2 regions of the Synechococcus sp. CS-1333 genome follow, and region 1 is predicted to be linked to the other one. Evidence: riboswitches for the same ligand, from Rfam matches in the RefSeq annotation. Region 1 holds a riboswitch; the other holds the start of a gene.
What was found. A riboswitch is a leader RNA that binds a small molecule or an ion and turns the genes downstream of it on or off. The one in region 1 is predicted to bind cobalamin.

Region 1 (3,400 bases):
CTCTGTGCGTCGTGGTCCTCGTACCAGCAATCGAGCCGCGGACCAACCGCCTGGATCTGAAGAGGCCGTCGTTTGCCGGGCTGAATCAGCCAGCCCTTGAGGCGCAGCAGGGCCTGGTGCTGGATCTGCTCCAGGAGCGTGGCTTCAAGGGCCTCACGATCGAAGGAGCCAGCGAGCTGAATCGCCACCGATTGCATGGGCACGTGGGTGTGGTCGTGATGCTCGTGGTCGTGATGACCGTGATCGTGATGGTGGTCGTGATCGTGATCGTGGGAGGCCTCGCCATGGGGGCCAGGAGCCGGCGCGACGGCTGGGCGATCCAGGCCCAGCAGCAGCTCGGGCGGCACCTGACCGCGCTGCATTGGCAACACCTGGGCGCCGGGGCGGCAGGAGGCCTGAAGGCGCCCGCGCACCCGGTCCAGCTCTGCAGGCGTGAGGCGGTCGCCGCGGCTCACCAGCACCAGATCAGCCGCTCGCAACTGGTCGTCGAACAGCTCCTCCAGGTCGGAGAGATGATCAAGGCTGGGGTCGGCAGCCCGCTGCCGCTCAAGCGCGGCGGGGTCGGCCACCACACTGCCGCCGGCCAGCGCTTCACCATCCACCACCGTCACCACGCCGTTGACGCGGGTGCGGGTGCGGATGTCGGGCCACTGGAAGGCCTGCACCAGGGGCTCGGGCAGCGCCAGGCCGCTGGTTTCCACCACGATGCCGTCAAGACGATCTGCGGACGCCAGCAGCTTCTGCATCGTCGGCAGAAAATCGTCCTGGACGGTGCAGCAGAGGCAGCCGTTGGCGAGCTCCACCAGCCGGCCATCAAGCTCCTCCTCCGGGCAGAAGCCGCAGCTGCGCAGCAGGTCACCGTCGATGCCCACTTCGCCGAATTCATTCACCAGGACCGCCAGGCGCAGGCCGCTGGTGGTGAGCAGATGGCGCAGCAAGGTGGTTTTGCCCGCGCCGAGGAAGCCCGTCACCACGGTGACGGGGAGACGCCGTTGCATGGAGGGTGTCATCTCAGGGCACCAACGCGGACCAGGCGAACGTGGAGCCCACGCCGATCAGCACGCCGGCCGCCAGCATCAACCGCGCCGGAGCGAGGCCCGCGCGCCAGCGCTGCACCAACGTGAGCGCCAGCCACAGCAGGGCGCCCTGGCTGATCAGCAGGCCCAGCAGATACCAAACCACGGAGGCGGGCTGCCAGCCGCTCACGGCATCACTGAGCACATAGCCGTGCAGGGCGAAAGCGGGTAGCAGGGTCCAGACAGGCAACCGTTGGATCACTACCAGCCCCACCACCACCAGCGACAGCGCCACCAGCGCTTCGGCGCCAGGCAGGGCGGGCAGCATCAGGCCAAGGCCGGTGGCCGTAAGCCCCACGGCAAGCAGAGCGAGCACCCATCGCAGGCGCTGCACCAGGCCCACCAGGCCGAGCGCCAGCAGGAACAGCAGGTGATCCGGACCCAGCAGCGGATGGCCGATGCCACTGAGCAGGCCCGCCAGCGGGCCCTCCTTCAGGGCGAAGGTTTCCATCAGGTGGTGGGCAGCTGCGGGGGTGGCCAGCAGTGGCACGAGCAGCAGCGGCACGACCAGGAGTGGCGCGAGCTGCAGGGCGCCAGAATACAGATGAGGGCTGGCTGGCTGGGCCGCACGACGGCCTGGGCCAGCAGCCCGGGGTTGAAGAAACATGGCTCGACCGGTCCTCGCCGGAACTGGATGGGTTGAAACGCCGGCGGGTGTTCTGACTGGCCCTGCCACGAGGACTCGCGGAACAGGCTTCACAGTTGCGGGACAGCGCCGGAATTGCACCGGACTTTCCCCCTTGCCTCCAAGGGATGGATCCCCTGGAACCGGCGAGCCAATCTACCGGCAGCCGAGGCTTTCAACCGTTCTGACGCCGGTGCGGGGATTGACGCCTGCGGCCCTGGCGCAGAGGGCTTTCTGCTGGGTCAGATCGAGCACGGCGTCGCTGAAATCGGCCCCCTCGATCGTGGCCCCGGTGAAGCGGCTCTGCATGAGCATGGCGTTGCGGAGCACCGCACCGCTGAGGTCGGCGTTGTCGAAGCGGGTGGCGAAGGCCACGGCGTCTTCGAGGTCGGCGCCGCTGAGATTGCTGCCCTGCAGATCGCTGGAATTGAACACGGCACCGCGCAGGTTGGTGTCACTGAGGTCGAAGCCCTGCATCGACGCCTTCAGAAACTCCTGCTGCTGCAGGTTGCGGCCATGCATATCGGGCTGCAGATCCTTCAGCGCCCGCTGGCCGCGCAGCTCCGGTGCAGTGATCGCCAAGGCCGGCGCCAGGGGGCCCACCAGACCCAGCCAGGCGACCGTGACCACCAGCAGGGCAAGCAGGGAGCTGAGCCAACCGGGGCGAGTGAAGGGGGGCAAGAACACACGTACCGTGGGCCCTCAAGTTATGGCAGCCACGGCCGCGACGCGATCGACATGAGCATGTCCCTGCGGGTGGTGGTGCCGCCCCATCCCCTGATCGGTCACTGGTTGACCCTGCTGCGTGACCAGGACACGCCCCCCTCTCTGTTCGGCACCGCCATGGCCGAGCTGGGCCGCTGGCTCACCTATGAAGCCTTGCGCGACTGGCTGCCCCATCAGCGGGTGACGGTGCAGACACCGCTGGCCAGCACCGAAGGCAGCGTGGTGGACGGCAGCGTGCCCCTGCTGGCGGTGCCGATCCTGCGGGCGGGCCTGGGGCTGTGGCAGGGGGCCCAGGCCGTGCTGCCCACGGCCCGGGTGGCCCACGTGGGCCTGCGACGCAATGAAGCTGATGCCAGAGCCTCCTGGTACTACGACGCGCTGCCCGAAACAATCGGCCCCCAGGTGGGGGTGCTGGTGTTCGATCCGATGGTGGCCACCGCCGGCAGCCTGGTGCAGGTGCTGGAACGGCTCGAGAGCAAAGGGGTGAGCGGTGACCGGCTGCGGGTGATCACGGCCCTGGCGGCCCGGCCCGGGCTCAACACCCTGGGGCAGCGCTTCCCCCACCTCACCCTCTACACCGCCTGCATCGACGCTGACCTGGATGCCGACTTCCGCATCGTTCCCGGCCTCGGCGATGCCGGTGATCGTTTGTTCGGCACCCCCTCGGCGGCCATTCCCTGATGCCTGCAGCAGGCGCGGCTCCAGCCCTCCTCTGTCGTGCTCGGCCAGATCGTGGCGCCCAGGCCCAGACCTAGGCTCACGGGCCATTGCTCCCCTGGCATGGGACTGGCTGTCGCCGCTTCACCGCCCCCGGCCCGTGCCCTCGGGCAGGAAGGTTCGCGTTCGTTGAGCGGCACCGTGCAGGTGCCGGGCGATAAGTCGATCTCCCACCGCGCGCTGCTGTTCGGGGCAATCGCCACCGGCGAAACCCGCATCGATGGCCTGCTGCCTGCGGAGGATCCGCTCAGCACCG
Region 2 (3,400 bases), on a different contig from region 1:
CGACCTGATCATCGCCACCGGCGACGACATGGTGGAGCTGAGCAACGGTTGCATCTGCTGCTCGATCAACGGCGAACTGCTGGAGGCGGTGGAGCGCATCCTCGATCGCCCCGATCCGGTCGACTACCTGGTGGTGGAAACCACCGGCCTCGCCGATCCGCTGCCGGTGGCGATGACCTTCCTCGGCAGCGAGCTGCGCGACACCACCCGGCTCGATTCGATCATCACCTTGATCGATGCGGAGAACTTTGACGACTCCACCATGGCGAGCGAGGTGGGGCGCGCCCAGGTCATTTATGGCGACATCCTGCTGCTCAACAAGACCGATCTGGTGGCGGAGGAGCGGCTGGTGGAGGTGGAATCACGCCTGCGCGAGCTGAAGAAAGACGCGCGCATCCTGCGCTCGGTCAGCGGGCAGGTGCCGCTGCCGTTGCTGCTGAGCGTGGGGCTGTTCGAGTCCGATCGGGTGGTGGCGGAGCAGGCCGGCGAGGCCCAGGCGCACAGCCATTACCACGGCCATGACCACGCTCACGATCACGGCCACAGCCATGCCCACAGCGCCGGCGCGGCCGAGGGTGCCGACGCAACCCACGCCACTGCCGCTGACCACAGCGCCTGCGATCACGACCATGGCCAGTGCGTCCACGACCACAGCAGCCACGGCCATGACCATAGCCACGATCACGATCACGCCCATGGCGACGGCGTCCATGCCGCCGACCATCTGGCGATCGAAGGCTTCACCTCGCTCTCCTTCGCTGCCGATGGGCCCTTCTCGTTGCGCAAGTTCCAGAACTTCCTCGACAACCAGATGCCGGCCGGGGTGTTCCGGGCCAAGGGAATCCTCTGGTTCAGCGAAAGCGAGCGGCGCCATGTGTTCCACCTGGCGGGCAAACGCTTCTCGATCGACGACACCGACTGGAAAGGACCGCGCAAGAACCAGCTGGTGCTGATCGGCAAGGAGCTCGATCACGACAAGCTGCGCCGTCAGCTGCGGGCCTGCGTCGCCAGCGGCGCGGCCGGCAAGGGTTTTTCCTGAACCTGGCCCGCTTGCCCGGCTGCATCCTCTGCTCGCGGCCTGGCATCCCGCCCGCTCCCGGCGCTGCATCCAGGCCCCGCATCCAAAGGTTGCCGTTGAACTCCCGGGCGGCGGGGCTGGCTTCATACTGACCCCGCAGTGGTTTGCCGGTGCGCACCCCGGTGAGGCAACGAGGAAAGTCCGGTGCCAGCATCACCCTTGTCCGAAGGCGTGGTGGTCACTCCGGCGCTGTCCCGCAGCTGTGATGGGCCCCATCAACAGGTGGGCCCTCAGCCAGAACGCTCGCCCCTGCTCCTCCCCCTTCAATCCCCGGCGCGGACCGGAGTTCACCATGCCCTTCGCTTCCCTCAAGTCCTCGTCAGGCCGAGATCTGGTGCTGGCCGGCTGCGCCGGTCTTGGCCTCAGCCTGCTGGGCACCCTGCCCGCCTCCGCCCACGGCCTGGCCGGAGCCGGCCTGGCGGGTGGCTTCAGCCATCCCCTCACCGGCCTCGACCACCTCTTCCTGCTGGTGGGCGTGGGTGCGGCCTCGTCGTTCGTGAGTGCCCAGCTCCTGCTGTTCGCCCTGGCCGGTGCCGTGATCGGGGCGTTCTTCGGTGTCAGCGGCGGCGGCCTGCCCGTGGCTGAGCTGCTGGCGGCACTGGCGGTTTCGGGTCTGGGTGTGCTGATCCTGATGAGCCGCCGCTCTGGCCACCCTCCTTCCATTCCTGCGGCCGGCACCGTGGTGACGGTGGCGGTGGCGATCCACGCGATGCTGCACGGCCATGAAGCCAGCGGTGCCAGCAGCTGGTGGGCGGGAGCCCTGCTGGCCTCTGGCCTCACCGTGGGGGTCACGTTCCTGTTGCTGCGCCGGCTCGGCACCGCCTGGACCGTGCGTCTTGCCGTTCTGCTCACCGTGGTGGGTGCGCTGCTGGCCCTGGGGCCGATCGGTCTGCTCGCCGCCGCCGGAGCCGCCTGAGCTGAGCACCAATCGCAGTCATCGACACAGTCAGCCCTCAAGTTCTGGCTAACGTTGCTGGATACCGGTTGGGTGCCATGGTCGAACTTTTGCTTTTCACCGGCGTCATCGCCCTGTTCGGCCTGGCCTTCTGGCTTACCACCGACTCTGACGACGACAATTCCGGCGGCGGCCTGATGCAGCCGGCTCTCGTGCCAGTCCGGGTCCGCCCCAGCCGCTGAACCCTTCCCTCTCTCTCACCCCTAGCGATCGTCAGCCCTGCTGATGGTCGTTTTTTCTTTGGGTTGCCTTGCCTGCGGGGAATCTGTCTGGCGTGCCATTCCACAGGGCAGAGCCCGCTTCTCATGCCCCAGCCACGACAGACAAGCGGCCTGAGCGGTTCTCGTTCTTGGTTGTTTCACCCATCCATTGATCGGACCTCCCGTTATCGGGTCACATTTGTTACTCCCGGTCGCACCCTTTCGACGTGGGTAGCTAAATCCTGATTCCTACGCTCCAGATGTTGCATTCGCGCCATCGGGCGCTCCATCTCCTGGATGAAACGGATCTCTTCCGCCACCGTGAGGCTGGCTGCTGCCGGTCTCACGGTTGTTTCGATCGCCACCGCCGTTGGTGCCGGCCTGGCGCAACAGGCGCCCAACCGCAAACCCGTTGAAATCGGGGTCTACTCGGGCCGCCACTACAACACGGACAAAGAGCTCTACCGCCAGTTCACCGCCCGCACAGGCATCAAGGTGAACGTGCTGGAAGCCAAGGACGACGCCATCATCGAGCGCCTCAAGAGTGAAGGTCGCAACAGCCCGGCCGATGTGCTCGTGCTGGTGGATGCCGCCCGCCTCGACACCGCCACCGACCAGGGCCTGTTCCAGCCCAGCCGCTCCGCAGCCCTGCAGCGCGATGTGCCCGCCAACCTGCGCGACTCCCAGGGGCGCTGGTATGGCCTCACCCGCCGGGTGCGCGCGGTGGTGGTCAACCCGAAGCTGGTGAATCCCAACACGATTCGCACTTACGCCGATCTGGCCAAGCCGGCCCTCAAGGGCAAGCTCTGCCTGCGCGACCGCAAGAGCCCCTATAACCAGTCGCTGGTGGCCAGCCAGATGATCCTGCGCGGTGACGCGACCGCAGGCAACTGGGTGCGCGGCATGGTGGCCAACGTGAAGCAGCCGTTTTTCACTTCGGACACCCCCCTGGCCCGTGCCGTCGCCCGGGGTGAGTGCGCGGTGGGCGTCGTCAACTCGTACTACGTGGCCCGCATGCTTTCGGGCGAAGGCGGCGCCGAGGACAAGCGCCTGGCTGAGCAGCTCCGGGTGGTCTACGTGAATCCCTCCCACGTCAACATCAGTGGTGCCGGCGTCACGCGCCATGCCAAGAATCCCCAGGCTGCGCTCAGGCTGATCGAGTTTCTG

Region 2: another riboswitch for cobalamin. It lies ahead of KQ303_RS06040 (HupE/UreJ family protein); the one in region 1 lies ahead of KQ303_RS11130 (HupE/UreJ family protein).

Annotation. Positions count from the first base shown of each region.
Region 1 is NZ_JAHLYO010000028.1:40,087-43,486, reverse strand. It holds gene cobW (cobalamin biosynthesis protein CobW) at 1-998, opposite strand, end outside; gene KQ303_RS11130 (HupE/UreJ family protein) at 1,012-1,581, opposite strand; cobalamin riboswitch at 1,708-1,864, opposite strand; gene KQ303_RS11125 (pentapeptide repeat-containing protein) at 1,858-2,388, opposite strand; gene upp (uracil phosphoribosyltransferase) at 2,440-3,108, shown strand; gene aroA (3-phosphoshikimate 1-carboxyvinyltransferase) at 3,208-3,400, shown strand, end outside.
Region 2 is NZ_JAHLYO010000014.1:316,776-320,175, reverse strand. It holds gene KQ303_RS06045 (GTP-binding protein) at 1-1,039, shown strand, start outside; cobalamin riboswitch at 1,162-1,344, shown strand; gene KQ303_RS06040 (HupE/UreJ family protein) at 1,371-1,994, shown strand; gene KQ303_RS06035 (hypothetical protein) at 2,072-2,215, shown strand; gene KQ303_RS06030 (extracellular solute-binding protein) at 2,531-3,400, shown strand, end outside.